One region of the Burkholderia sp. KL41 genome, then DNA from elsewhere that is predicted to be linked to it. Evidence: predicted binding sites of a transcription regulator. Region 1 holds the regulator's gene; each other region holds the start of a gene.
What was found. Region 1 encodes FliA, which starts transcription of late flagellar genes. Its sites were predicted from a motif close to CTAAAGTTTNNNNNNNNNNNGCCGNTA; they were not measured.
Positions count from the first base shown of each region.

Region 2: a site for FliA is predicted at 2,795-2,821, ahead of flgM (flagellar biosynthesis anti-sigma factor FlgM). Genes of this name have one in related genera too.
Region 3: a site for FliA is predicted at 7,297-7,323, ahead of flgK (flagellar hook-associated protein FlgK). Genes of this name have one in related genera too.

Region 1 is NZ_CM174446.1:282,291-292,229, reverse strand. Features, by position in the region: gene ahcY (adenosylhomocysteinase) at 135-1,553, opposite strand; S-adenosyl-L-homocysteine riboswitch at 1,586-1,711, opposite strand; gene PQB87_RS01360 (RNA polymerase sigma factor FliA) at 1,811-2,545, opposite strand; gene PQB87_RS01355 (nucleotide-binding protein) at 2,568-3,386, opposite strand; gene flhF (flagellar biosynthesis GTPase FlhF) at 3,379-5,136, opposite strand; gene flhA (flagellar biosynthesis protein FlhA) at 5,133-7,232, opposite strand; gene flhB (flagellar biosynthesis protein FlhB) at 7,229-8,425, opposite strand; gene PQB87_RS01335 (DUF805 domain-containing protein) at 8,828-9,208, opposite strand; gene PQB87_RS01330 (hypothetical protein) at 9,584-9,939, shown strand, end outside.
Region 2 is NZ_CM174446.1:3,587,156-3,597,094, forward strand. Features, by position in the region: gene PQB87_RS16865 (flagellar hook assembly protein FlgD) at 1-219, opposite strand, end outside; gene flgC (flagellar basal body rod protein FlgC) at 284-709, opposite strand; gene flgB (flagellar basal body rod protein FlgB) at 750-1,238, opposite strand; gene flgA (flagellar basal body P-ring formation chaperone FlgA) at 1,443-2,732, shown strand; gene flgM (flagellar biosynthesis anti-sigma factor FlgM) at 2,851-3,180, shown strand; gene PQB87_RS16890 (flagella synthesis protein FlgN) at 3,260-3,700, shown strand; gene PQB87_RS16895 (SGNH/GDSL hydrolase family protein) at 3,914-5,269, shown strand; gene PQB87_RS16900 (M24 family metallopeptidase) at 5,289-7,139, opposite strand; gene PQB87_RS16905 (helix-turn-helix domain-containing protein) at 7,593-8,378, shown strand; gene PQB87_RS16910 (multifunctional CCA addition/repair protein) at 8,430-9,671, opposite strand; gene PQB87_RS16915 (glutathione S-transferase family protein) at 9,668-9,939, opposite strand, start outside.
Region 3 is NZ_CM174446.1:3,572,430-3,582,368, forward strand. Features, by position in the region: gene PQB87_RS16800 (chromate transporter) at 1-514, opposite strand, end outside; gene PQB87_RS16805 (chromate transporter) at 511-1,149, opposite strand; gene PQB87_RS16810 (transcriptional regulator GcvA) at 1,246-2,130, shown strand; gene PQB87_RS16815 (solute carrier family 23 protein) at 2,170-3,477, opposite strand; gene flgL (flagellar hook-associated protein FlgL) at 3,772-5,007, opposite strand; gene flgK (flagellar hook-associated protein FlgK) at 5,309-7,240, opposite strand; gene PQB87_RS16830 (flagellar brake protein) at 7,456-8,211, opposite strand; gene flgJ (flagellar assembly peptidoglycan hydrolase FlgJ) at 8,429-9,412, opposite strand; gene PQB87_RS16840 (flagellar basal body P-ring protein FlgI) at 9,413-9,939, opposite strand, start outside.

The sequences.
Region 1 (9,939 bases):
TACGATCAGTGGCCGCCGCCGGCCGCCGCGGGTGCCCGAAGGCGCGCCGCGGCAGCCGGCGATCCCGCGCCGTGCCGCCGTGCCGGGTGCGCGTCGGCGACGCGCGCACGGCACCGCGGCGGCGGCGCATCGGATCAGTAGCGGTAGTGGTTCGGCTTGAACGGGCCGTCCTTCTGCACGCCGATGTACGAAGCCTGCTCGTCGGACAGCACGGACAGGTTCGCGCCGATGCGCGCGAGGTGCAGGCGCGCAACCTTTTCATCGAGGTGCTTCGGCAGCACGTACACCTTGTTCTCGTACTCGTTGCCGCGCACGAACAGTTCGATCTGCGCGAGCGTCTGGTTCGCGAACGAGTTCGACATCACGAACGACGGGTGGCCGGTCGCGCAGCCGAGGTTCACGAGGCGGCCTTCCGCCAGCAGGATCACGCGCTTGCCGTCCGGGAAGATGATGTGGTCGACCTGCGGCTTGATGTTTTCCCACTCGTACTGGCGGGTCGACGCGACGTCGATTTCCGAGTCGAAGTGACCGATGTTGCAGACGATCGCGTTGTGGCGCATCGCCTTCATGTGATCGTGGTTGATCACGTGGAAGTTGCCGGTGGCCGTCACGAAGATGTCGGCCTTGTCGGCCGCGTATTCCATCGTCACGACGCGGTAGCCTTCCATCGCCGCCTGCAGCGCGCAGATCGGATCGATTTCGGTGACCCACACGGTCGCGCCCAGGCCGCGCAGCGACTGCGCGCAGCCCTTGCCCACGTCGCCGTAGCCCGCGACGACCGCGACCTTGCCCGCGATCATCACGTCGGTCGCGCGCTTGATGCCGTCGACCAGCGATTCACGGCAGCCGTACAGGTTGTCGAACTTCGACTTCGTGACCGAGTCGTTCACGTTGAACGCCGGGAACGGCAGGCGGCCGTCCTTTTCCATCTGGTACAGGCGGTGCACGCCGGTCGTGGTTTCTTCGGTCACGCCCTTGATGTGCGCGAGGCGCGTCGAGTACCAGGTCGGGTCCGCGTCGAGGTGCTTCGCGATCGACTTGTACAGCGCGACTTCTTCCTCGTTGGTCGGCTTCGCGATCACCGAACGGTCCTTCTCGGCCTTCGCGCCGAGGATCAGCAGCAGCGTTGCATCGCCGCCGTCGTCCAGGATCATGTTCGCGAATTCGCCGTTCGGCCATTCGAAGATGCGGTGCGAGAACTCCCAGTATTCGTCGAGCGATTCGCCCTTGAACGCGAACACCGGCGTGCCGGCTTCGACGATCGCGGCAGCCGCGTGGTCCTGCGTCGAGAAGATGTTGCACGACGCCCAGCGGACGTCGGCGCCGAGCGCCTTCAGCGTCTCGATCAGCACGCCGGTCTGGATCGTCATGTGCAGCGAACCCGCGATGCGCGCGCCCTTCAGCGGCTGCTGCGCCTTGTATTCGTCGCGGATCTGCACGAGGCCCGGCATTTCGGTCTCGGCGATGTTCAGTTCCTTGCGGCCCCAGCCGGCCAGCGCCATGTCGGCGACGACGTAATCGTTGGAAGCCTTGGAATCGATAATGGCGTTCATCACGCCCTCCTTTCTAAAAAGTTTCTAGATTGGTGACGTGAGCGCCGTTCAGGAAGCGGGGCCGGTGCGACGGTCGCGATACGCGCGCCGCACGGCTGCTTGGTGAAGCTTTCCGAGCCTGGCGGACGCAGAAGTCCGTCGCAACGCTCCTCGGAAAACGGAGGGGATTGTAGCAAATCGGCGCGCAGAATGCGCACACAGATGCAGACGCCAAACGCGCGGCGTCGACGCGCGCGGCCGTCAGGAACGGTAAAGGGTCAGGATTCCGCGCCGACCCACGCCTGTTCGCGCAGCCGCGCGCGCAGGCGCGCGACGGCCTGGCTGTGCAGCTGGCATACGCGCGATTCGCTCACTTCGAGCACCGCGCCGATCTCGCGCAGATTCAGACCCCGTTCGTAGTACAGCGACATCAGCAGCTTCTCGCGCTCCGGCAGCCGCTCGATCGCCTCGACGAGCGCTTCGCGCAGGTGCTCGTCGAGCAGTGCCGACAGCGGGTCCGCGTGGTCGACGCGGTAGCGGTCGAGGAACGGCTCGTCGTCGGCCGCGCGGTCGAAATCCTCGTAGTAGATCAGCTGGCTGCCGTGCAGGTCCTGCAGCATCCCCTGGTACTCGTCGAGCGGCATGTTCAGGTGCTGCGCGATCTCGGTCTCGCTCGCCGAGCGGCCGAGATGCTGCTCGACCTGGTGCACCGCGTGCTCGACCTCGCGCGACGTCTTGCGCAGGCTGCGCGGCAGCCAGTCGTTGCTGCGCAGCTCGTCGAGCATCGCGCCGCGGATGCGCTGCGTCGCGTAGGTCTCGAACTGCGCGCCCTGGTCTTCCTTGTAGCGGCCGGCCGCGTCCATCAGGCCGATCATGCCGGCCTGGATCAGGTCGTCGAGGTCGACGCTCGCCGGCATCTTCGCGACGAGCTGCAGCCCGAGGCGACGCACGAGCGGCGCATATTGCGCGAGCACGTCGGCCTGGGACATCTTTCCTTGAGCGTTGTACATCATGGCTCTCTCCTTCCGGTGGCGCTCATGCGGCGTGTGCCGCGCCCGCCTCATACGACGGCTTGCCGCCCGCGTGCACGGCGCGGCCCGCACCCGAACGCGGGCGCATCGGCCAGTACAGCAGGTCGGCGGCGATCTGCCGGTAGTCGCGCGCGGCGGCCGACGACGGGAACGCGTCGACCGCGGCGCGCGTCAGCTCGCGCGCATGCTCGACGAGCGGATCGGCGCTCACGCAGCCCGCGTCGTCGATCGACACCGTCAGGTAGCGGCTCGCGACGCCCGCGAGGTTGTCGAATGCGACCTTCGCGTCCGCGTGGCTGCCGACGTGATTGGTCAGCACGCGGAACTGCGCGAACGCATGCGCGAAATGCAGCCGCTTCATGCACGCGTATGCCTCGGTGATCGCCTGCGCGGCGACCCGCGTGACGACCAGTACGTCGTGCGCTTCGCGGGCGAGCGCCGAGAACGAACCGTCGGCGCCGAGCTGCGCGTCGACGAGGACGATGTCGGCCGGCCCGTCGATGAAATCGCTGAGCTGCGCGTCGGTGTAGCCGGCGCGCGCGAGCCGCGCGGCGGCGCACAGGCCGAAGCCGGCCGCGACCCGCGTGCGCTCGCCGTCACGCAGCCACGCGCCCGCGAGCGTCGCGCTGGCCGAATGCACGTCGGCGCGCTCGTCGACGACGAGCACGTCCTTGCCGAGCGACGCGAGCGCCGCCGCGAGGTTCACGACGGTGGACGTGCAGCCGACACCCGCCGGCCCGCCCGTCACCGCGACGATGCGCGACGCGCGCCCGGCCAGCAGGCGCCGCAGCCCTTCGGCCTGGTCGATGATTCGTTTATCCAAATCGCACCTCGTGCAGCTCGGCGGTGGAACGTGCGGTCAGTGCGGAAAGCAGCGTCGGCATGTCCTCGTCTTGCGGCACGAAGGGCGAGCCGTCGCGCGGCACACAGAACGCGCTCTTCAGCAGGAATCGGGTCGATGCGACGTACAGGTTCTCCGGCACCTTCTGGCCGGTCGACACGTAGTGGATCGGCAGCTTGTAGCGGATCACCGTGTCGAGCACGCCGCCGAGGTGGGTCGCCTCGTCGAGCTTCGTGAGGATGCAGCCGGCCAGGTCGGGATGCTCGCCCGCGCTGCGGTACGCCTGCACGACTTCGTTGAGCGTGTCGCCATGGCTCGTCGCATTGAGCAGCAGCAGGCGCTGCACCGGCGCGTTCGCGCCGTGCAGCATCGCGATCTGGTCGGATACCGCGCGGTCGCGCTGGCTCATGCCGATCGTGTCGATCAGCACGATGTGCTTGTTGCGCAGCTCGGACAGCGCGAGCGCGAGATCGCCCGCATCCTTCACCGCGTGCACGGGCACGCCGAGGATCTTGCCGAAGATGCGCAGTTGTTCGTGGCCGCCGATCCGGTAGCTGTCGGTGGTCAGCAGCGCGACCTTGCTCGCGCCGAAGCGCATCACGCAGCGCGCGGCCAGCTTCGCGGTGGTGGTCGTCTTGCCGACGCCCGTCGGCCCCATCAGCGCGAACACGCCGCCGCGCTCCATCAGCGCGTCCTCGCTGTCGAGCACCGGCAGGTTCGCCGCGAGCACCGACTGCGCCCATTCGGCCGCCTGTTCGAAGCTCTGCGCGCCGTCGCCGGACGGCATGTTGTCGACCAGCATCCGCACGAGCTGCGCGGAGAAACCGGCCGAGAACAGGTGCTTCGTCAGCGCGCCATGCACGGCGCTGCGACGCTGGCGGTCGTGCCACATCAGGCTGTCGAACTGTTCTTCCATCATCCCGCGCAGCTCGCCCAGCTCCTGCATCACCGTATCGTTGACGATCCGTTCGATGCGCGACTTCACCGCATCGGCCACCGCGGCGGCGGCGTCGGCGGACAGGCGCGTGCGCTCGGCCGCCTTCGCGGCCTGCGCAGCGCCCGGGTCCGGCACGCGGGTCGCGGCGGCCGGCATCCGGCGTTCGGCGTCGCGCACGATGTCGCGCGCCCAGCCGGGCGGCGTCGCGCTCGCGGCGGCCTGCGGGGCCGGCGGGCTCGGCTGCGGCGCGGCGGGCGCCGCCTGCGTGCGCGCCATCAGCGCATCGCGCTGCTGGGTCAGGCGCTTCGCGTGCTCGACCAGCCACGGTGCGGGTTCGGAAGCGGCGGCCGGCGCACCGGCGGCGGGAGCGGCTGCCGACGGCATGCCGGCCAGCGGGTCCGCATCGAGCGTCGAAGCTGGCGCGGCCGTGTCGTCCGAGTCCGCGTCCGTATCGGCGCTTGCGCCGAACATCGACGAGAACACGTCCGGCAATCCGCCTTCGCCTGCCGCATACGGATTGACGGCCGGGCGGGCGAGCGCCGCGCCCGGGCGCGACACGATGCCCGGCACCGCGGCGGCGGGCACCGATTCCGGCACGCGCGGCGCGGCCATGCGTGCGCGCGCCGCAGCCGGCGGCGTCACGGCGGCCAGGTCCGAATCGGCGAGGGCGACGATTTCCACGCTGCCGTCATCGAGCGTGCGGTTCGACAGCACGACCGCGTCGGCGCCGAGCGCCTCGCGCACGAGACGAAGTGCGTCGCGGCTCGTTGCGCCGGTGAATTTGCGAATGTTCAAGCGGAACCCCCGATGACGTTAACGACTTTGATCGTGCGTGTGTCCGGCACTTCGGCGTACGACAGCACTTTCAATTGCGGCAGGCTGCGGCGCAGGAAACGCGCGAGCATCGCGCGCAGCGCGTGCTGCACGAGCAGCACGGGCGGCAGCCCGAGATTCTGTTGACGCAGCATCGCCTGCTGCGTGCCGGTCAGAAGGTTGTGCGCGAGGCCGGGTTCGAGGCCCGGGTTCGCGCCGGTGGCGAGCGCCTGCGACAGCACGCGTTCGAGATTCGCGTCGAGGCCCATCACCTGCATCTCGCCCGCGCCCGGATACCACTGCTGCGTGATCGCACGGCCGAGCGCGAGCCGCACCGCGGCCGTGATCTCGAACGCGTCGCCGCGGCCCGCGTGTTCGGACACGGCCTCGAGGATCGTGCGCATGTCGCGGATCGGCACGCCTTCCTCGAGCAGGTTCTGCAGCACCTTCTGCAGCGTCGTCAGCGAGATCGTCTTCGGCACGAGGTCCTCGACGAGCGACGGCGCGTCCTTGCCGGTGCGCTCGACGAGCGCCTGCACTTCCTGGCGGCCGAGCAGCTCGGCCGCGTGCTGGACGACCAGATGGTTCAGGTGCGTCGCGACGACCGTGCTCGCGTCGACCACGGTGTAGCCGTACACCTGCGCCTGTTCGCGCATCGCGACGTCGATCCACACGGCCGGCAGCCCGAACGCGGGGTCCTGCGTGACGGCGCCCGGCAGCGCGGCCGTCACCTGGCCGGGGTTGATCGCGAGCCACTGGCCCGGGAACACTTCGCCGACGCCGATCTCGACGCCCTTCAGCGCGATCCGGTACGCGTTCGGCCGCAGTTCGAGGTTGTCGCGGATATGGATCACGGGCGGCAGGAAGCCGATTTCCTGCGCGAATTTCTTGCGGATGCTCTTGATGCGCTTGAGCAGTTCGCCGTCGCTGTTCTTGTCGACGAGCGGGATCAGCCGGTAGCCGACTTCGAGGCCGAGCGGGTCGATCAGCTGCACGTCGTCCCAGGTCGCCTCGTGGCTGTCGGACGGCAGCACGGCGGGCGGTGCGATGTCGGTCAGGTCGCCGGCCGCCTTGCGGGCCGCCGCGCGCTTCGTCTGCGTGCGGGCCAGCCAGATCGCGCCGCCGCCGAGCGCGAGGAACGCGAAGTGCGGCATGCCCGGGATCAGCCCCATCAGCACGATGATCGCGCCGGTGATGTTCAGCACGCGCGGGTTCGTGAACAGCTGGCCGGTGATCTGCGTGCCGATGTCCTCGTCGGTCGCGACGCGCGACACGATCACGCCGGCCGCCGTCGAGATCACGAGCGACGGGATCTGCGCGACGAGGCCGTCGCCGATCGTCAGCAGCGTGTAGTTCGTGCCGGCCGCGGCGAACGTCATGTCGTGCTGGACCATCCCGACGATCAGCCCGCCGATCACGTTGATCGCCATGATGATCAGGCCGGCGATCGCGTCGCCGCGCACGAACTTCGACGCGCCGTCCATCGACCCGTAGAACTCGGCTTCCTGCGAGACGGCCAGGCGGCGCTTGCGCGCCTGTTCCTCGTTGATGAGGCCCGCGTTCAGGTCGGCGTCGATCGCCATCTGCTTGCCGGGCATCGCGTCGAGCGTGAAGCGCGCGGACACTTCGGCGATCCGCCCCGCGCCCTTCGTGATCACCATGAAGTTGATGATCATCAGGATCACGAACACGACGATGCCGACCGCGAAGTTGCCGCCGACGAGGAAGTGGCCGAACGCCTCGATCACCTGGCCGGCCGCGTCCGGCCCGGTGTGGCCCTCGAGCAGCACGACACGCGTCGATGCGACGTTCAGCGACAGGCGCAGGAGCGTCGAGAACAGCAGCACGCTCGGGAACGCCGCGAAGTCGAGCGGCTTCATCGTGTACATGCTGACGAGCAGCACCATCACGGACAGCGCGATGTTGAACGTGAACAGCAGATCCAGCAGCATCGGCGGCAGCGGCAGGATCATCATCCCCAGGATCATGCAGATGAGGATCGGGCCCGCGAGCGCGCGCAGGTTGGTGCCCGCGAACGGATTCTGGCGCTTCGCGAACAGGCCGGTCGGGGTGCTCATGCCGCGCCTCCGTTACCGAGCGTGTCTTCGGCTTCCTCGCGTTCGTCGTCGGCGGAGACCGACGCGCCCTTGTCGAGGTCGGCCGGTACGTCCAGGTCGACCGGCACCGCCGGGAACGCGCCGCCTTCCGAACGGAAGCGCTTGAGCTGGTAGACCCACGCGAGCACTTCGGCGACGGCCGAGTACAGCGAGCCGGGAATCTCGCGTTCGAGTTCGACGTTGTGATACAGCGCACGCGCGAGCGGCGGCGCTTCGAGCAGCGGCACGTTGTGTTCGGCCGCGAGTTCGCGGATGCGCGCGGCGACGAGGTTCACGCCCTTCGCGACGACCTTCGGCGCGCGCATCTCGCCGTCCGTGTATTGCAGCGCGACGGCGAAGTGCGTCGGGTTCGTCACGACCACGTCGGCCTTCGGCACGGCCGCCATCATCCGGCGCCGCGCGATCGCGCGCTGCTGCTGGCGGATCCGCCCCTTCACGTGCGGATCGCCTTCGTTCTCGCGATGCTCGCGCTTCACTTCTTCCTTCGTCATGCGCAACTTCTTGTTGTACTGCCAGATTTGGTAAGGCACGTCGAGCGCGGCGACCACCAGCATCCCGGCGACCGTCGTGCCGCAGCACACGGCGACCAGGTGCAGCGCATCGGGCAGCGCCACGCCGAGCGGCTGCATCGCGAGACCGAGCAGCTCGTCCTTGCTGCGCCAGATCGCGACGCCGCCGATCACGCCGACGACCAGCGTCTTCGCGAGCGACATCCCGAGCTGGATCGGCCCCTGGATCGAGAAGATCCGGCCGAGGCCCGAGATCGGGTTCAGGCGGTCGAACTTCAGTTCGAACGTCTTCTGCGAGATCAGCCAGCCGCCGAGCGCCATCGGCGCGAGCAGCGCGGCGACACCGGTGAACGCGAGCAGCGGCAGCAGCGCGGCGAAGCCTTCGAGGCTCGCGCTGCCGGCCGCCGACAGCATCCGGTTCGTGTCGAACGCGGTCGCGCGATCGAACAGGAACGCGCCGCGCAGCATTGCCTGCAGATGGCCGCCCGACGGGCCCGCGAGCAGCCAGGCACCGTAGAACCCGGCCGCGAGCAGCGCGAACGAAGCCAGTTCGCGCGAACGCGCGACCTGCCCCTCCTCGCGCGCCTTCTCGCGGCGCCTGGGAGTGGCGGCTTCGGTCTTGTCGAGATCGCTCTCGTCTGCCACGGGGCCTCCAGTCGGGTACGGCGGAATGCCGCTTTCCAGTGACACCGATTATTCATGGAGGCGTCAAACACCGATCGGTCGAGCAAAGCCGGGAAAGGGGGGTATTTCGGGGAATCGGGCGAGCCGGTGCAAACGCGGCCGGACGGGGCCGGAAGGGGGACGGAACGGGGTGCGGCGCGGCGGCGAAACGGGCCGGCCGGTGCGATGGCGGGGGTGGGCGCGGGGCTTGGGGCTTGGGGCTTGGGGCTTCGGGCTTGGGGCTTGGGGCTTGGGGCTTGGGGCTTCGGGCCGAGCGACGACGGCGCGAAGCCGGAAAATGGTGAAGCGGTGAAGCGGGTGTAGCGGGTGCGGCGCAAAACCAAGCCCCGACGCGACAGCGTCTCGCGTCGGGGCAGGCGTCGGTCAGGCCGCCGCGATCGGGTCCGCGCCGAAGCGGTTCGGGCCTTCGGTGCCGCGCGAGCACATCCACACGAGCAGCAGGATGCCGCCGACGATCGGGATCAGCGCCAGCAGCAGGAACCAGCCCGAGCGGCCCGTATCGTGCAGCCGGCGCACGCTGACCGCGATGCTCGGAATGATCAGCGCGAGCGAAATCAGGCCGAGCACGACGAGCAGCAACAGCGTGATCAGGCCCGCATCGTGGCCCGCCGCGCCGACGACCTGCGCGACGATCGACAGCACGCAGGTGAGCAGCGCGAAATACCAGTATTCGGCACGGCGCGCACGGCCTTCGAATGTCGCGTACTTATTGAGTACGGAACGAACGGCTTCTGAAAAATTCATCTTATTACCCTCCTGTTTTATATTGACGACCCCGGAAACAACGCCGGCATTATATGTTTGAATTTCGGCGGACTCCAATCTATTTTCACATGGCGGGCAATGCGCACGCCCGGCCGCAGCGCCCGCCGGCACGGCGCGGGAACGGCTGCCGCAGCGGAATGCGGCGCCGCAGGCTTGCATGCCGCGTCATTTTAATAATCTTGAACACCTGACATAAACGACAGCCCAGGATAATCCGGCACTTGATTGCAACCGAATGAAACCCGGTGCGATCGATAATCGCTGCGAGTGACGCATTCGATTAACCTGCCGGTATTACGCCGGCGCGCAAGGCGCGCTACGCTTCGTCATTCCCGATTTCGGTCTAACCGCACCATGCTCCGTCGTCCATTCGTTCCGTCGCTGTCGCTCGCCTGCGCGCTGGCAGCCGGCTGCGCGGGCACGCCGGCCCTGCCGCCCGGCGCGCAGGCGCCTGACGCACCGCACCCCGGCACGATCGCCTTGCACCATGCGTGGAACGGGTCGACGCAAACCCTGCGCGCGCAGGATGTCCCCGCGAGCGTCGCTTTCCGCTGCGCCGACGCGCGCGGCGAACCGTCGGAACGCGCCCGCGCGGCCTGGTGCGTGCCGGTCGTCGAGATCGAATCGGTGTCGGTCGATGCCGTCGGGCGCCCGGTCGCGCCGGCCGACGCCGTCCGGATCGAAAGCACCGCGTACGGGCCCGGCCACCG
Region 2 (9,939 bases), 460 kb from region 1:
GTTGATCTGCGCGAGCTGCGAAGTCATCTGCGAGCTGTCGACCGGGCTGGTCGGGTCCTGGTTCTGCAGCTGCGTGACGAGCAGCTTCAGGAACGTCGCCTGCAGGTCGCTCGCCGACGTGCCGTTGGTCGACGACACGTTGTTGGTGTTCATCGTGTCGGTCGGCAGGTTCGACACGTTCGTGCCGCTGCTGCCGATCGTCGTGCTGGAGGAAGTCATCCTGGGTGGCCTTCTGTCTGGACTTTCGGAACTGTCGGGTCTGTAAGGTCGGTCGGCGCGCGGCTTACGAGCCGATCGTCAGCGTCTTGAGCATCAGCGTCTTCGCGGTGTTCAGCGTCTCGACGTTGGCCTGGTACGAGCGCGACGCCGAGATCATGTTCACCATCTCCTGCACCGGATCGACGTTCGGCATCTGCACGTAGCCGTTCGCGTCGGCGGCCGGGTTCGACGGGTCGTAGGTCGACTTCATCGGCGACGGGTCGTCCATCACCTTCGTCACGCGCACGCCGCCCACGCCCTGGCCGGACGCGGTGCGCGCGCCGCCGATCGGGTCGGTCGCGAACACGACCTGCTTGGCCTTGTACGGCTTGCCGTCGGGGCCGGTCGCGCTGTCGGCGTTCGCAAGGTTCGACGCGGTGACGTTCAGGCGCTGCGACTGCGCGGACAGCGCCGAGCCGGCGACGCCGAAGATGTTCATCAACGAAGGCATGGAAGCTCCTTTTGCTCGGATTCGGAGGCGGCGCGCGCCGTCACTGGTTCGTCGTGATCGCGGCGATCATCGCCTTGATCTGCTGGGTCATCACGGTCATCCCGGTCTGGTAGTGCAGCGCGTTGTTCGCGAACTGCACGCGCTCGACGTCGAGATCGACCGTGTTGCCGTCGAGCGACGGCTGCAGCGGCATCCGGTACTGCGCGCGGCCGTAGTCGTCCGCCGGGCCGCCCGTCGGGATCAGCTTCGCGGTGCCGGCCATGTGGCCCGCCGCCGTCGACACCATCGACATGCCGCTCGTCACGCCGGCCGGCTGCGTCATCGGCAGTTGCGCGGCGTTGCTCGGCGCGAGGCCGCCATTGGCCTGCTTCAGCGAGCGCGCGAGCGTCGACGCGAAATCGACGTCGCGGGCCTGGTAGCCGGGCGTGTCGGAGTTCGCGATGTTCGACGACAGCAGTTCCTGCCGATAGGCGCGCACGTCGAGCGCCTGTCGGCCGAACGCGAATTCCGCATCGAGTTTGTCCAGCATGTGTGCGTCTCTCCGTATGAAGCGCTGCACGCCCCTCGCGCCGGATGGCGACCCGAGAGGCTTTTTTCCATGACAGCGATGGTAGGCGCCGGACGCAACCGGCAATCGGGCGAATAACGCGGCAAAGGCCCCCTCTATTCATCGTTTGCGCGACGGCCCCGCTCCCTAGAATGCGAAGCGGAGCAACGGATCGGGGATCAGGCGATGACTGGCAGCGCACTTCGCGGAAGGAACGGGCGGCTCACGCACGTCCGGCGTGCGTTTGTGCGTGCCTTTGCGCGTGCCTTTGCGCGTGCCTTTGCGCTCGCCGCGGCGCTGTGGATCGCCGCCCCGGCCGCGCACGCGGACGACGGGATGATCGTGATTCCCGGGCGCGGCGAGACGGCCGAAACCGCGCTCGCGCACGCCAATGCGGCAAGCGGCGGGCAGTTCGGCGGGAATGCGGCGATGGCGCCGGGTGCGGGCCTCGCGCCGGACGCGGGTCGCGCGACGAGCGGCACGGGTGCCGCCGGCACCGGCTACGCGCCGCAACCGGCCGGCACGATGGTCGTGACGACCGTCCCGCCGCCGGCTGCTGCGGCACCGGCGCCCGCGCCCCGCCCCACCTACGCAGCCGCCCGCGCGAACGCCGGATACGGCGCGCCGCGTGCCGCCGATCCGACTGCGATCGCGATGGTCGTCGCCGGCACGGCCGAACCCGCGTCGAATCCCGTGCGGCCGGCCCCGCAGCCGGCCTTCGCCGCACGCATGGCGGCCGCCCGCGCCGCGTCGGCGTTGCCGGCGCCGCGCGCGACACCGGGTTCCGCCAACCGGGCCCCGGCGGCCAATACCACCAATGCCGCCAATGCCGCCCAGCCCGCGACGCCGCCCGGCCAGCAGGATCCCGAGTCGATCCGCCGCGCGGCCCTCGCGTTCCTGCAGCAGCAGATCGCGGGCCTGCCCGGCAAGACCACCGCGACGGTCACGACCGCGTTTCCGCGCGGGCTCGCCGCGTGCACGACGCTCGAGCCGTTCATGCCGACCGGCGCGCGCCTGTGGGGCCGCACGACGGTCGGCGTGCGCTGCGCGGGCGAGCGGCCGTGGACCGTCTACCTGCAGGCGAAAGTCACCGTGCAGGCCACCTATTACGTCGCCGCGCGCCAGATCGCGCCCGGCGAGCCGCTCTCCGCGGCCGACCTGGTCGCCCGCGACGGCGACCTGACGGTGCTGCCGCTCGCGGTGATCACCGATCCGGCGCAGGCGATCGGCTCGACCGCGCTCGCGCGCATCTCGGCCGGGCTGCCGCTGCGGCAGGACCTGCTCAAGAGCGCGGCGTCGGTGTCGGCCGGCCAGACGGTGCGGGTGGTCGCGGCAGGGCCCGGTTTCACGATTTCGGCCGAGGGCAGCGCGCTGGCGAATGCCGCGCCCGGCCAGTCGGTCAGGGTGCGGATGGCGGCGGGCCAGATCGTCACGGCGATCGTCAAGGACGCCGGCACCGTGGAGATTCCGCTGTAGGGACGGATCCTGCGGCAAGAATGTAAAGAATTGTTTATTCGGAGCATTTCGGGCTCGCGATGCTAAAGTTCGGGCCGACCCGGCCGTTATCTGGGTCAAACCGAACAGGAAACCCATCGTGAAGATCGATTCCACTCCGAACCCGAGCCCCCTGGCGCCGACCGGCAACGGCGCGACCCGTGCGCCATCCGGCACGGCCTCGTCTTCGTCCGCGCAGGCGGCCGACGCAGGGTCGACCGGCGGCGACACGACCGTGAACCTGTCGGGTCTGTCCGGCCAGTTGCGTTCGGTCTCCGCGTCCGGCAACGCCGATATCGACACGGGCCTCGTCCAGTCGATCAAGGACGCGCTGAACAACGGCACGTTGACGATCGATGCGAACAAGATCGCCGACGGCGTATTGAATACCGCCCGCGAGCTGCTGCAGCAGCAGCGTCCGGGCAACTGAAGCCGGCCTCGCGGCCGGTCCCCCGGTCTCCCGGTTTGCCGGCGCGCCCAACCCGCGCCGGCGCGACGAGCATGACGCGATGAGAGAAGAGCTGCTGGCCACGGTCAACGACGAACACGCGACGGTCGAGGCGTTCGCGTCCCTGCTCGCCTACGAGGAAAAGGCGCTGACGATGGCCCAGCCGCTCGAGATGCTGCCCGGGATCGTCGAGAAGAAGAGCGAGCTGATCGACCGGCTCGCGCAGCTCGAACGCACGCGCGACACCCAGCTTTCCGCGCTCGGCTTTCCGGCCGGCAAGAAGGGGATGGACCAGGCCGCCGAGCGCGATGCGCGCCTCGCCGGCCGCTGGCAGCTGCTGCAACAGGCCGCCGAACGCGCGCGCCAGGCCAATGCGAACAACGGGATGCTGATCCGGATCCGGATGGACTACAACGAGCGCGCGCTCGCGGTACTGCGCTCGGCGCCCGCGCCGGCCGGCGTCTATGGCCCCGACGGGCGCGTATCGGCGCTCATGCGCTGAAGCACGGACTGACCAACTGACTGACCGGCAGCGGCGCCGCTGCCTTCCCTGCCGCACCTCGCAGCATCTCGTAGTACCTCGCAGCACCTCGCCGCCATTCGCGGCCTCCCGCGTTTCGACAGACCGGGCTCGAACCCGGCACTCACGGTCCCTTCCGATACACGGCTGCGCAACCGCGCCGCCGTCCCGTCACAACAATCAGAAGAGGGCCGCATGCCATATTTCCGCATTCCGTTTTCGTACCGCACCGCCGCCGTTTCCGCCGCCGCGACGCTGGGCACCGCGTTGACGCTTTCCGCCGCGCAGGCCGCCGGCGCCGCGCCGCTGCCCGTGCCGACGGGCGACATGTCGCTGTCGCCGGCCGGCCCCGACATCGTGCCGCCGGCCGCCCCGGGCACGCCCGGCGCGACGCCGCGCACGTCGCGCCGCGGGTCCGACACCTACACGTACCTGCGCTGCTGGTACCGGATCGACGCGGATCCGTTGAAGCCGGCCGCGACCTACGAATGGGCGCGCGACCCCGCCGGCGGCGACTGGTATCGCGTGTCCGGCTACTGGTGGGCGGACGGCATCACGCAGTGGAAGAACATGTTCTACAGCACGACGACGCAGGACACGCTCGCCGACGTGTGCCGCAAGACGCTGGCCGCGAAAGGCATCGGGTCCGACCTCGTGCAGGCGGTCGCGGCAAACAACGCGCTGTCGTTCAACTACACGGTATGGACCCTCGACGCCGCGCAACAGGACGCACGCGTCAACAAGCTGATCGTGTTCGGCGACAGCCTGTCCGACACGCAGAACATGTTCAACGCGAGCCAGTGGAAGCTGCCGAACGGCACGAGCTGGCAGGCGGGGCGCTTCAGCAACGGCCCGGTGTGGGCCGAATATCTCGCGAACGCGCTGCGGCTGCCGTTCTACAACTGGGCGATCGGCGGCGCGGCGACCGACCAGTACCTCGTCGTGCCGGGCCTCGTGCAGCAGATCGACTCGTGGCGCGAATACATGGATCGCGCGCCGGACTACCGGCCCGCCAACACGCTGTTCGCGGTGTTCGCGGGCGGCAACGACCTGGTGAACTACGGACGCTCGCCCGAGCAGGCGGCGAATGCGGTGCGCGACAGCCTCGAGCGGCTCGCCGCGGCCGGCGCGACGCGGATCATGCTCGTCACGCTGCCGGACGTGTCGCGCGCACCGGTGTTCGCGACGCGCACCGACACGGCGAGCGTCGCCGCGCAGGTGAAGGACTACAACCGGCGCCTCGCCGACGCGGCCGCCGCGCTGCGCGCCCGTTACGGCGCGACGCTGCGGCTCGAGGTGTTCGACGCGTACGCGCTGTTCGACGACCTGCTGAGCCATCCGGCCCAATACGGCTTCGACGACGCGAAGCGCGCATGCCTCGACATCCCGAAACCGTCGTCGCTCACCTACCTGAGCGCGCAGACGCCGCGTGCGGACTGCCGCGACCCGGCGCGCTTCGTGTTCTGGGACACGCTGCACCCGACGACACGCACGCACGCGTGGCTCGCCGAGCGGATCGCGCCGTTCGCGCGGGCGCGCCTGCTGAACTGACCGGCGCGGGCGGCGGTGCCTACAGCAGCGGACACGCGGTGACCTGCGTGCCGCGCTCGACGCACAGCCGCTCGTAGTCGCGCAGGTATGCGCGCTCGTCGTCGTCCAGCAGGTCGAGATCGATCAGGTCCCAGTCGTAGCCGACCGTCACGATGTTCTCGAACGTCACGGTATCCGGCTGCGCGTCGTCCTGACGGATGATCACGATGTTCTCGATCCGCACGCCGCCCTTGCCCGGCAGGTAGATGCCCGGCTCGACCGAAATCACCGCATTCGGCACGAGCCCGTACTGCGCGCCCGGCGCGAACCGCACGCCGCCCTCGTGCACGTGAATCCCGACGCCGTGCCCGGTGCCGTGGCCGAAATCGTGGCCGTGATCGCGGCACACCTGCCGCACGAGCGCATCGACGTCGCCGCCCTTTGCCGTGCTCGGGAAGCGCGTGACGAGCCCCTTGATGCAGGCCTTCAGCGCAACCGTGTAGATCTCGCGCTGCCACGGCTGCGCGACCGTATCCGGGTGCGTCCGGCGCAGCACCACGCGCGTGCAGTCCGTCGCGAAGCCGGCTTCGTAATACGCGCCGCTGTCGAGCAGCACGAGTTCGCCTTCCGTCAGCTCGACGTCGGCGCTCGCCGCCGTGTAATGCGCGAACGCGCTGTTCGCGCCGTTCGCGGCGATCGACGGAAACGTCAGCGCAACCGCGGAGCGCGCGGCGTATGCATCGTTGATCGCGCGCGCCAGGTCGTATTCGGTATGGCGCACGCCCGGCTCGCCCGTCTTCGCCCAGCGCATCGTCTCGGCGATCGCCGCGGAACTGCGCGCAAACGCGTCGCGGAACCGGTCGAGCACCGCCGGCGTCTTGCCGGCCCGCATCGCCTCGACCGGGTTGAAGTCGGTATGCCGCGCCTGCGGCCACACCCGCTTCACCGCGTCGACGAGCGCGCAGTTCACCGATTCGAAGCCGTAGCACACATGCTCGACCGCGAACGGCGCGAGAAAGCGCTCGAGCGCCGCGACATCGCGCCGGATCACGTGCAGCGCCGGATACGACTCGAGCGTGACCTCGCAGCGGTCGCAGCCTTCCGGCAGGAACAACGCCACCTGCCCGCCCACCGCGAACAGGAAGCCGAGGTGCGACGACGCATTCGGGATGTGATAACCGCGGCTGTTCAGCAGATACGCGAGGTCGTCCGATGCGCAGGTGAAGAAGGCGGTCCTGCCGTCCGGCGCGCCGGTATGCGCGGCGAGCTTGCGGTTCAGCGCGTCGAGGTTCTGCGCGACGCTCAGGCCGGTCATCGCTTCCGGCACCTCGAAGATCGGCCGCTCGACGACCCAGCCCGGCAACGCGATCGCGCGATCGATCTCGCGCTCGGCGAGACTCGTCCAGTCGAGCGACGCGGCCTGCGTCCGCTCGAACAGGCGATCGCGCTGCGCGACGCTGATCCGCCGCGCGTCGTAGCCGACCCGTGCGAGCCGGCTCCCGTGCGCGACCAGCCAGTCGGCCATCGCCTGCCAGATCGTCACGTTCATCCCGAGCTTCTCGATGCGCACGCGTGCCGGATCGCACTGCTGCTCGGCCTGCAGGTGATAACGACCGTCGACGAACAGCACGAACGGCGGCACGCCGAGCGCCTGCGCGGTCGCCGCGCTCAGGAAGATCCCGCAGCCGGCCGAACCGTCGAAGCCCGACAGCGCATAACGCGGGTTGTTGCTGCGCGGCAGGTACTCGGTCACGTATTCGTCCTGCGACGTGACCAGTACCGCGTCGAGCCGCGCGGCGTCGAGCAGGCGCGACAGGCCCGCCTGCGTGTCGACGACGGACGCGTCGTACGGGGGAAGGCCGGAGAAGCTGTATTTCAGTCGATCGATCATCGGAAGCCCGTTATGCATTGTTGTCGGCGGCCGGCGGTGACGCGGCGGGGTGCAGGCCCAAAGCAGGCCCAAAGCAGGCTTGAAGCAGGCCTGACGCGGCCCGGCGCCGCTGCACGGTCGACGCTCGACCCGGCGCGGCACGGCGCCGGGCCGCCGTACCGTCCCGGCGGCAGGCCTTAAAAAAATTTTCGTCTCACTTAACTTTTTTTGATGCGCGCGACAGAATCTAGAGCACGCTGAAATTGAGGTCAAGCTGAAATTTTCGTAGGGCTAAAATCGGCATGACGCTTGCGGATCCCTGCACAACGGGCGTTCGTCCGGCGGTACCGCGCGGTACAATGCGCCGGCATCGCCGCCCCGACGGCCGTGCTTCGTGCGGTGCGCGGAATTCCCTGTCCGGCGACTGCACCGCCCGTCCGCCCGCCTCCCGATTCGTTGCCGCGAAAGAGATTCATGGATTCAGACATCATGCGTATCGGCCAGCGCATTCGCCGCCTGCGCCGGGAAGCGAAGAAGACGCTGCTGGAAGTCGCGACCGAAGCGAAACTGTCGGTCGGGTTCCTGTCCCAGGTCGAGCGCCATCTCACGGGCATCTCGCTGTCGTCGCTCGTCAACGTCGCGAAGGCGCTCGACGTGCCGCTCGGCGCGCTGATCGAGCAGCCGCGCCAGGCGCAGCCCGATTCGCACGCGGGCAGCCGCAAGGCGTACGCGCTCGACGCCACGTCGCAATGGTACGAACGCCTGTCCACCACGTTCGACGGCAGCCAGATCAACGCGCTCAAGGTGCGGATGATGGAAGGCTACCGCTCGGAATGGGTGGCGCACGGCGGCGACGAATTCGTGTACGTGCTGGCCGGCCGGATCTGCTTCACGGTCGGCAAGAAGCATTACCCGCTGTCGCCCGGCGACTCGCTGCACTTCGACGCGCGCAAGCGGCATCGGGTCGCCAACGTGGGCGACGGGCCGGCCGAGGTGATCGCGGTCGGCACGCTGCCGCTGTTCGACGACCGTCGCGCCGGATTCGTGTCCGCGACGATGGACACCACGAAACCGGCCCCCGTCGTGCGCGCCACGGCGGGCGAACCGCGCACGAGCCGCCGCGCGCCGGCGCCCAAACGGGCGGATCGCGATCGTGCCGCCGGCACCGTGAAAAAAGACCAGAAGGCGGCAGCCAAGCCGCGCGCGGCCGCCGGCAAACGCGTGGCGGCCGCCAAGCCGGCACGCAAGAAGAAGCCGTAACGGCTTTGCAGGCGCGCGACGCGCGCCCTTCCTGCCGCCCTTCCTGCCGCCCTATTCGCCGATCTCGAGCGCCTGCGCGACAGCCTCGATCCGCGCGCGATGCACGGCCTCCCGGATCTTCTCCGTGTCGTTGCCGATGCCGCGCGCGATCGCGCCGGCATCGACGCTGCGCGCGGCCGCGAGCGCGACGCGCAGCCGCTCGGCCTGCGGATACGGCTGCGTATCGAGCCCGAGCCGCCCGCGCGCATCCGATTCACACGCCTGCAGCATCTCGGCGAAACGCGCCGGCTTGCGCAGCGCGTCGCTGCGCTCGAACAGCCGCACCAGCGCGGCCGCGCCCATCTCCATCACGCGATGCAGGTTGCCGTGCTCGCGCGCGACCACGAGCGCGAGATCGCGGCATTCGTTCGGCACGCGCAGCCGTTCGCACAACGGCTTGAGCAGGTCGACGCTGCGTCCCTCGTGGCCGATATGGCGCGGCAGCACGTCGGCAGGCGTCGTCGCCTTGCCGAGATCGTGCGTGAGCGCCGCGAAGCGCACCGGTAGCGAATAACCCTGCTTCGCCGCATAGTCGACGACCATCATCACGTGCACGCCGGTGTCGACCTCCGGGTGGTAGTCGGCGCGCTGCGGCACGCCCCACAGCGCATCGACTTCGGGCAGGATGCGCGCGAGCGCGCCGCACTCGCGCAGCACCGCGAACATCCGCGACGGTTTCACCTCCATGAGCCCGCGCGCGATTTCCTGCCAGACGCGTTCGGGCACGAGCGCGTCGACCTCGCCCGCGTCGACCATCCGCCGCATCAGCGCGAGCGTTTCGTCCGCGACCGTGAAATCCGCGAACCGCGCGGCAAAGCGCGCGATGCGCAGGATCCGCACCGGATCCTCGACGAACGCATCGCTCACATGGCGGAACACGCGCGCGCGCAGGTCGGCCTGCCCGTCGAACGGGTCGATCACGGGCCCGACCAGCTCGCCCTCCGGGCTCACTTCGCGCGCCATCGCGTTGATCGTCAGGTCGCGCCGCGCGAGATCCTCGTCGAGCGTCACGTCCGGCGCGTAATGAAACTGGAAGCCGTGATAACCGGCCGCCGTCTTGCGCTCGGTGCGTGCGAGCGCGTACTCCTCCTGCGTCCGCGGATGCAGGAAGACCGGGAAATCCTTGCCCACCGGCCGGAAACCCTGCGCGGCCATCTGCTCGGGGGTCGCGCCCACCACCACGTAGTCGCGGTCCTGCACGGGCACGCCGAGCAATTCGTCGCGGATCGCACCGCCTACTGCGTAGATGTTCATGGCTGCGGCTCGAATTCGGCGATCACGTTCGTTTCACGGCGCGCGGCGTCGATCCAGCGCTGGACGGCCGGCAGCGCCGTCACGCGGGCCGCATAACCGGCCGCTTCCGGCGACAGGCCCGGCGCGTACGTGTTGAAGCGCATCACGACGGGCGCGTACATCGCATCGGCAATCCCGAATTCGCCGAACAGGAACGGCCCGCCCGACGCCTCGAGGCACGCGCTCCACAACGCGTCGATGCGCGCGACGTCGGCGAGCGCATCGGGCG
Region 3 (9,939 bases), 480 kb from region 1:
CCGTGAGCCCGATCAGCGCGCCGCCCGCGAGCAGCCACAGCGGATGGATGCGCGTGCGCCACGCGAGCACCGCGCACGCGGCCGTGATGCCCCACTGGATCGCCGTGCGGTTCGACGCCTCGGAGATCAGCATCGCGCTCGCCGCGACGAGCCCGGCCGTGACGGGCATCATCCCCTGCTGCACGTAGCGGCGCCACGGCCGGTCGCGAAAGCGCTCCCACGCATGCAGCGCGAGCACGGTGACGATCGACGACGGCCCGAACTTCGCGAGCGACGCGACCAGCAGCCCGCTCCAGCCGGCCACGTGCCAGCCGACCAGCGACACGATCATCATGTTCGGCCCGGGCGCCGCCTGGGCCAGCGCGAACAGCGCGGTGAACTCGTGCGCGCTCATCCAGTGATGGACGTCGACGACCTGCCGCTGCATCTCCGGCAGGATCGTGTTGCCGCCGCCGAATGCGAGCAGCGACAACTGGCTGAAGATCGTCGCGATGGCGATCAGCGTGTCGTTCATGGCCGGCCTCCCGGCTGCGTGTCGCGCGCCGCGGCCGGCGCCGGCTGCGGCGTGTTCGCGTCGCGGCGGCGCGATGCGAGCCAGATGCTGACGGGCGTCAGCACGAGCATCGCGGTCAGCAGCGGGATGCGCAGCACCGCGATCGCGACGAACGCGAGCGCCGCGATGCCGCCCGCCGCGCGCGCGTGCCGCAGCGGCTTCGCGACCTTCACGGCCATCGCGACGAGCAGCCCGGCCGCCGCCGCGGCGAGCCCCGCGAACAGGTGCTGCACGCGCGGATCGTTCTGCGTCTTCGCATACAGCACGCCGAGCGCGACGACGACGAGCGTCGGGCCCGCGATCAGCCCGAGAATGGCGGCGAACGCGCCGGCCACGCCGCGAAAGCGCATGCCGATGGCCACCGACAGGTTGATCACGTTGCCGCCCGGCAGGAACTGGCACAGCCCGAGCAGGTCGGTGAATTCGTCGGCGGAAAGCCACTTGCGCTCGTCGACGATGGTGCGCCGCGCGAACGGCAGCGCGCCGCCGAACGACATGAGGCCAAGCGACAGGAAGCCGGTGAACAACTCGGCGAAGCCGATGCGGCGGGGTGACGCGGCCGGCGGCGGGGCGGCGGGCGGAAAGGCGGATTGCATGGGGCTCCTCATCAAACGGTGAACCGAGGTTACCGCCGTTCGGCAGGCCTGCAAAACGATTTTATCGACGCGCCCTTGTGATCTAGAATCACAAGCATGGCACGCGATCTCCCGCCCTTTTCCGCGCTTCGGGCCTTTGAAGCCGCGGCACGACATGAAAGCTTCAGCGCCGCCGGCGACGAGCTGCATGTGACTCACGGTGCCATCAGCCGCCAGATCGCCGGGTTCGAGGCATGGCTCGGCAAGCCGGTGTTCCACCGCTACGGCAAGCGCGTGAAGCTCACCGACGAAGGCCGCCGCTACCTGGACACCGTGCGCGCGGCGTTCGACAGCATCGCGCACGCGACCGAGCAGCTGCGCAACACCGGCGCGGCGCGCGTGCTGCGCATCAACGCGCTGCCGACCTTCGCGATGAAATGGCTATTGCCGCGCCTGTCGCGGTTCCAGCGCGACGTGCCGAACGTCGAGCTGAAGCTGTCGACGTCGAACGCGCCGCTCGACGCGCTCGACGGTTTCGACGTCGCGATCCGCCGCGGCCCCGGCCACTGGTCGAACTGCACGAGCGGCCACTTCCTCGACGAAAGCGTGATTCCGGTCTGCAGCCCCGCGCTGCTCAAACGCGCGCCGATCGCGCGCGCGGACGATCTCGCGCGCCACGTGCTGCTGCATTCGGATACGCGGCCGGAAGGCTGGCGCGACTGGTTCGCGGCGGCCGGCGTGACGATGAAGGGGCGCAAGCGGCAGTCGTTCGACCACTTCTACCTGGCGCTGCAGGCGGCCGTCGACGGGCTCGGCGTCGCGCTCGGCCCGTTGCCGCTGATCGACGACGAGCTCGCGAGCGGCCGGCTCGTGATGCCGCTGGCGGGGCCGCGCATCGCGACGCGCAGCTACTGGTGGATCGCGCCGCGCGCGCCGGCCGACGATCCGCTCGTCGCGCAGTTCTGCGCGTGGCTGCAGGCGCAGTCGAACACCGGCGCGTGAGGCCGCGCCGGCGGGCGGCATGGCGCCGCCCGTTCCCGGTCAGACCACCGGGCCCGGTTCCTTTTCCTTGCGCAGGATCGCGTACAGGATGATCGCGCCGAACGTCGCGGTGCCGATCCCGCCGAGCCCGAAGCCGCCGATCTTCAGCGAGAAGTCGCCGGCGCCGAGCACGAGCGTGACGGCCGCGACGATCAGGTTGCGGTTGTCGGAGAAGTCGACCTTGTTGACGACCCAGATCCGCGCGCCCGTCACCGCGATCAGCCCGAACACGACGATCGACACGCCGCCGAGCACGGGGCCCGGAATGGTCTGGATCACCGCGCCGAACTTCGGCGAGAAGCCGAGCACGATCGCGATCAGCGCGGCGATCGCGAACACGAGCGTCGAGTAGATCCGCGTGACGGCCATCACGCCGATGTTCTCCGCGTAGGTCGTCACGCCCGTGCCGCCGACGCTGCCCGACACGATCGTCGCGAGCCCGTCACCGATGAACGCGCGGCCCACGTAGCGATCGAGGCTGGTGCCCGTCATCGCGCTGACGGCCTTGATGTGGCCGAGGTTCTCCGCGACCAGGATCACCGCGATCGGCGCGAGCATCAGCATCGCGTGCGGATCGAACACCGGCGCGCGGAAGCTCGGCACCCCGAACCAGGCCGCGTGCCCGACGATCGAGAAATCGATCGGCTTGCCGAGCCCCATCCCGTTGGTCGCGACCGCGTAGATCGCGTAGGCGATCACGAGCCCGACGAGGATCAGCAGGCGCTGCACCATGCCGCGCGAGAACACCGCGACGCCGCCGACGCACAGCACCGTAACGAGCGCCATCACCGATTCGAAGGTCGATGCGGACACGCCCTTGACCGCGATCGGCGCGAGGTTGAGCCCGATCACCGCGACCACCGCGCCGGTCACGACCGGCGGCATCAGCGTCTCGATCCAGCGCGTGCCGATCGCCTGCACCAGCGCGCCGAGCGCGACGTACACGACGCCGCAAGCGACGATCCCGCCGAGCGCGACCGGGATGTTCGGGTTCGGGCCGCTGCCGCCGTAACCCGTCACCGCGATCACGAGGCCGATGAACGCGAAGCTCGAGCCGAGGTAGCTCGGCACGCGGCCGCCGACCAGCACGAAGAACAGCAGCGTGCCGATGCCCGACATGAAGATGCACAGGTTCGGGTCGAAGCCCATCAGCAGCGGCGCGAGCACGGTCGAGCCGAACATCGCGACGACGTGCTGCACGCCCATCGCGACCATCTGCGGCCACGGCAGGCGCTCGTCGGGGCCGACCACGCGCGATGCCGCGCCGGTCGATTGCACCCGCCAGCGCGGGAAGTAGGAATCGGACATGGGGAAAAGGGCTCCTGTCGGTCGGTCGCCGGCTGCGGAGGATGCGCCGGTCTGGAATCTGGCGCGAGTTTACGGAGCGGAAATGGGGCTGGCAAGCAGACTGACACGCGGGCCGGCGGGCGGCGCCGGCAGGCGCGGGGCGCGGCCGGGCGCAGGCGAAACGGGGCGCGATCGCGCGGCCCGGCCGCCGGCCGGCCGCGCATCGGGGGCAAGCGGGCAGGCGAGCGGGCGGGCGGCGGTCGACACCGGCCGCGACGCAAGCGTGCGCTCACATCGCGGCCGGCGCAGCGTGCATCAGGGGTTGATGTACTGGAACAGCGACAGGTTCTGCAGCTGCGCGTAAGCCTTCTGCGAGCCCGTCAGCGCGTTCTGCATCTGCAGGAACTGGCTGATCGTCGACACCATGTCGGTGCTCGTCAGGTCGGACAGGTTGCTGGTGACCTGCAGCGTGTTGGTCTGGTTCACGGTCTGCATCGCCTTGATTTCCTGCTCGCGGCCGCCGACCGACGCCTGCACGGTGAGGACGTTCGTCATCATGTTGTTCAGCTTCGTCGTGCCGGTGGTCATCGCGTTCGCGAGCGAGGCCGCGGCGGACGTGTTGCTGCTGATCGGCACCTTCAGCGCGGCGATCATCGAGTCGAGCGCCGCGAACACGTCGGTGCCGGCCTTCGGCGCGGGCGTGACGGTGAACGTGTCGCCAGGAGCCGGCGTTCCCGACACCGGCACCGACAGGCCGTTGCCGAGCGCGATCCCGGCGCCGGCCGAATACGGCTGCGCGGGGTTCGTGGTCGGCGGCACCACGGTGTTGTCGGTGACCGTATAGGTCGGCGCGGCGGCCGTGCCGCCGAACGTGATCGTGAACTGGTGCGTGTTGGTCGCGGCCGACGGGCTCGTGATCGACACCGCGCCGATCGTGCCCGTGCCCGTGTTGCCCGCGCCGGCGAGCGGCACCGGCTGGCTGCCGAGCATCGGCACCGACAGGAACACGTTCGCGCCGTTGTCGCCCTGCGAGATCGCGCGCGTATCGGCGATCTGCACCTGCCGCGTGCCCGTGTCGCCGCTGTAGGTCACGCCGCCGCCCGGCGCGTTCGAGAACGGCGCCGTGGTCGACTGAAAGCCCGAAAACAGGTAGTTGCCCGAGCCGTCGGTCGAGTTCGCGAGCGTCAGCAACTGGTCGCGATAGCCCTGCAGCTGCGTCGCTTGCGCCGCGCGGTCGCTGTCGGACAGCGAGCCGTCGCCGGCCTGGATCACGACCGTATGGATGTTGTTCAGCAGGTTGTTGACGCTGATGAGCGTCTGGTCTTCCTTCTGCAGCGACGACAGCGCGGCGCTCTGGTTCGACGCATACTGCGACAGCGTCGCCGACGTCATCGACAGCTGCACCGCCTGCGCGGCGCCGAGCGGGTTGTCGGCAGGCGTCGAGAGGCTCACGCCGCTCGAGATCTGCTGGTACAGCTGCGAGAGCTGCGCCTGCTGATCGTTCATCTGCGCGACGTTCATCTGGTAGAACTGCGTGGTGGAAATCCGCATCGCTTTGATCCCTAGGGTCTGTTCGCGTATGAAACGCGCATGCGTTGCCACGAGAAGGGCCGCTCGCGAGGCGCGCGACGCTGCGAATACTGGACGTATTCGCAAGGAGCGCAACGCGGCGAGCGGCCCTTCTCGTGGCAACCCCAAATTAAAAGATTCATTCCACGGGAATGCCCGAAATCGCCCGCATGGCGGCGTCGCTCGTCGCTTGTTTGGCTCGGCCAAACGGCGCTCCTCACTTCTTGCCCTGCGAGCGATTTCGGGCATTCGCATGTGCGTTTCATACGCGAACAGACCCTAATCAATTGAACAGGCCGAGCACGGTCTGGAACAGCGTCGACGCGGTCTGGATCACCTTCGCGTTCGCCTGGTAGAGCTGCTGGTACTGCATCAGGTTGGCCGCCTCTTCGTTCTGGTTCACGCCCGACACCGACTGCTGCGCCTGCGTGATCTGGCCGATCAGCGAAGTCTGCGCAGCGCTCGACGACTTCAGCTGGCTCGTCGTGTTGCCGATGCTGTTCACGTAGCTCGCGTACGCGCCCGTCAGCGTGGTCGAGCCGTTGCCGAACGATTTCGCGCTGACGAGCTTCGACAGCGCAAGTGCGTTGCTGCCGTCGTTCGTGCCGCCCGTGTTCGGCGCGACCGTGAACGTGTCGCCGGCCGTGGGCGCGCCCGACACCGTGACCGTGACGCCGGCCGTCAGCGTGATCGGCGTGCCGGACTGGTACGGCTGCGCCGCGCTGGTCGTCGGCGGCACGGCCGTGTTGTCGGTGACCGTGTAGGTCGGGCTGGCGGTCGTGCCGCCCATCGTGATCGTGTAGTTGTGCGGGTTGGCCGCGGCCGTCGCGCTGGTGACCGACAGCCCGCCGATCGTGCCGGTGCCCGTGTTCGTCTTGGTGGCCGACGGCACGTACGGCGACGCCGCCGCGATCGCGGAGCCGTTCGACGTCGCGAGGCCGAAGCCGTTCAGCGCGCCGCGCGTCGGCTGCACGGTGAACTTGTCGCCGGCGTTCATCGCGCCGGACGAGAACGAGAAGTTCAGCCCGCCGATCGAGGCCGGCATGCTGGCCGACTGGCCGACCACCGCACCGCTCGCGCGGTCGGTCAGCGTGTAGTTCGTGCCGTCGTACGACAGCGTGTAGTCGCTCGTGGTCGGCTGCGACGCGTTCGCGAACGACACGGACAGCGCCGCGTTGCCGGTATTGCCCTGGTTCGCGTACGTGATCGGCGTGCCGGTGGTGAACAGGTTGCCGCCGACGTTGCCCGACAGGTCGATGCCGAGCGCGTTCTGCGCGTTGACCTGCGCGGCGAAGCTGGTCGCGATCGCGCCGAGCTGCGCTTCGGCCGGGTCGAGCGTCTGGCTGCGGAACGCGAGCAGGCCGCCGAGCGTGCCGCCCGACAGCGACGCGTCGGACAGCGCCTGGTTCGGCCCCTGCGGGTTCGCACCGGCGATGCCCTGCGACACGACGGTCAGCTCGCTCGGATCGGACGGCGACGTGACGGCCGCGAGCTGGTAGCTCTTGTTCGCGACGACGAGCGGCGTGCCGCCCGCGAGAAACACACTGTAGCCGTCGCTGTTGCGCACCACCTGCACGCCCGCGAGGTTCGACAGGTTCGACACCGCGAGGTCGCGCTGGTCCATCAGCTGGTTCGGCGGCTGGCCCTGGCTGCTCGCGGACGCGATCTGCTGGTTCAGCTGCGCGATCTGCGCGGTGTACGCGTTGATCTGCGTCACGGTGCTCGTGAGCTGCGTGTTCACGCTCTGGCGCAGCGCGTCGTACTGCTGGCCGGCCGCCGTGATCTGGTTCGCGAGCGTCTGCGCATTGCTCATCGCAGTCTGCCGCACCGACGCGTCGGACGCGCTGTTCGCGACGTTCTGCATCCCGGTGAAGTAGCTCGTGATCGCGGTCGAGATGCCGGACGTCGGGCTGCCGATGTAGTTGTTCAGCTGCGTGACGAGCGAATACCACGTCGACAGCGCGCCGCTCTGCGTCTGCGCACCGTTCAGCTGGTCGCTCAGGTACTGGCTGTACTGCCGCTGCACGGTGACGGTGTTCACGCCCTGCGGCATGTAACCGCTGCTCGTGTACTGGCCGCTTGCCTCGGCATAGACGGGGCGTTCGACCGAATAACCCGGCGTCGCCGCGTTGCTGATGTTCTGGCCGGTCGTCGTGAGGCCCCAGAGTGCGGCATTCAGGCCGCTGACGCCGAGGTTCATGAGTGTGTTGGACATGCGCGATCCTGATGAGCCGGCCGCGCTGCGGCCGCCGGGTTGCGTGACTCCCGGTATAACGGCCGCGGATCGAAAAAATTGAGGAAAAAATGCACGCGCGACGCGCGCTTGCGCGTGGCGGGTCGAAACGCCCGGCGGCCCGGGCCGGCGGCGGTGCGTGGGCAGCCTCGGGCGGCCTCAAGCGGCCCCGGGCGGGGCCGGCGGCCGCGTGCGCGTCAGGCCCGCGCGAGCGAGCGGCGCTTCATCTCGAGCTGCGTGATCAGCCGCTGCAGCGTGTTCTCCGCGCTGCCCGGCAGCGACATGTAGCGAAAGCCGAGCTGGTAGCGCCGCGATCCGTTCGGCATCTGCGTCGAACGTTGCGACACGAGCTGCAGGTCGAGCGACAGCTTGCCGTGGCCGGTCAGCTCGAGCTCGACGTCGGGCAGCAGCGTGCCGACCTCGAGCGCCTCGACGCGTTCGTCGGCCGTGCGCAGCCCCACGCCGCCGAGCGACAGGTTGTGCACCTCGAACAGGAAGCTCTCGCCGTCCGGCAGCTTGCCGCGGCACACGTACGGATCGACGACCGGCGCATCGACGCGGAAATACTCGCGGCGCTGGATGCACATCAGGACTTCGGGGAAATCGGCGACGAACGCGGGCAGCCCCTCGTAGCGCGTCTCGCGCGGCGTGCCCGTGGAGAATTCGACGCGCACGCCCTCCGGCGCGGCCGCGAACGTGCAGTGCGACGCGCCCAGGATGCCGGCGTTCTGCTCGGACAGCGCGCCCCAGTCGAACGTGAACGTCCGTGCGCCGACATCCACCTCGAGCAGGCGCGTGACGAGCTGGCCGCCCGGATACTGGACGGTCAGGAAATCGCCGCGATTGACGAGGTTGCGCAGCTGCACGCCGATTTCCAGCGGATTGCGGCGGGCATAGTCGGGCCCGGAGTGGCCTGCATCCAGGCTGGGGTCCGTCGACGTTTCGATATTCATGGCTAGCCGGTCTTTCTTGTCATGGGCGCCCGGGCAACCGGTGCGCGATAAAACCGGGCCAGAACGGGGGCCCGGTCGCAGGTCTCTCACACTTAGCGGCAGTGCTGACCGAAAGTTTAGATCGAAACGGGGATTTTTTTCGCGCAAACGTTGAAACCGCGCGCGGCGGGCTGCCGGGCGCGGTCCGAAAGGGGCAACGGCGCTGGCCGACGGGCCGTCAGCCGATCTGCTGCATGATCGAGATCAGCTTCTTCGCGTAGTTCGGGTCGGTCGCGTAGCCGGCCTTCTGCATCCCGTGCGCGAAGCCTTCGACGCTGCGGCTCGCGCTCAGCACGCCCGAGTAGCGCGGATTGTTCTTCAGCAGGGTCGCGTAATCGGTCATCGCGTGCTCGTACGAGTCGTACGCGCGGAACTTCGCGACCACGCGGCGCGGCGTGCCGTTCACGTATTCGGTCGTCAGCGCCGACACCGTGCGGCCGGTCCAGCCCTTGGTCGCCTTGATGCCGAACACGTTGTAGCTGGTCGAGCCGTCGCTCGCGCGGATCTCGCGCTTGCCCCAGCCCGACTCGAGCGCGGCCTGGCCGACGATGAAGCGCGCCGGGATGCCGGTCGACGCGCTCGCCGCCTGCGCGGGGCCCGCGAGCCGGTCGACGAACGCGTCGGCGTCCTGCACGCCGCTCGCGCCCTTCAGCGGCGGCGTCAGCGCGCTGCCGGCCGAGTAGCCGCGCGTGCCGGCGAGCCCGCCGTTGTTCGCCGCGTTCGCGTAGGCCTTCGCCATCGCGTTCATCGCGGCGAGGCCGCCTTCGTTACCCGACGTGCCGAGGCCGCCCGCGCCCAGGCCGCCCGCGCCGACGTCGGCCGCCGTGTCGCTGCCCGCGCCCTGCCCCGCATTGCGCAGCAGCTGCTTCATCAGCGCATCGGCGACGCCGATCCCGCGCGTCGACATCTGCTGCGCGAGCTGCTGGTCGAGCATCGACGTGTACAGCTTGGACGTATGCGAATCGAACAGCCCGCCGTCCGGCGACGCGTCGCGCATGCTCTTGAGCATCATCTGCGTGAACATCGCGTCGAACTGGCCGGCGACCGCCTTCGCGCCGGCCTGCGGCGACTGTTTCGCCTGCGCGCGCAGCGCGTCGAAACCCTGCACGTCGAGCGCGAAGCGCTGCGTGAGGTCGTTCGCGTTCGGAAGAGAGGCTGCCATTTAGATGATCTCCAGGTCGGCGCGCAGCGCGCCGGCGGCCTTCATCGCCTGCAGGATCGACATCAGGTCCGCGGGCGTCGCGCCGAGCGTGTTCAGCGCCTTCACGACGTCGGCGAGATTCGCGCCGGCCGTCACCATCTTCAGCGCGCCGTTGTCCTGCTTGAGCTGGATCTGCGACTGCTGCGCCACCACCGTCTGCCCGTTCGAGAACGGCCCCGGCTGCGATACCACCGGCTGCGTGTTGACCACGACCGACAGGTTGCCGTGCGCGACCGCGCAGCTCTGCAGCGTGACCATCTGGTTCATCACGATCGAGCCGGTGCGCGCGTTCAGGATCACCTTCGCCGCCGCCTTGTCCGGGCTCACGTCGAGGTTCTGCAGGCGCGCCATGAACGCGACCTGCTGCGCCGAATCGGCCGGCGCGGCGAGCTGGATCGTGCGGCCGTCGAGCGCCGTCGCGGTGCCCGGGCCGAAGCTCGAATTGACCGCGGACACGATCCGCTGCGCGGTGCCGTAGTCCATGTCGT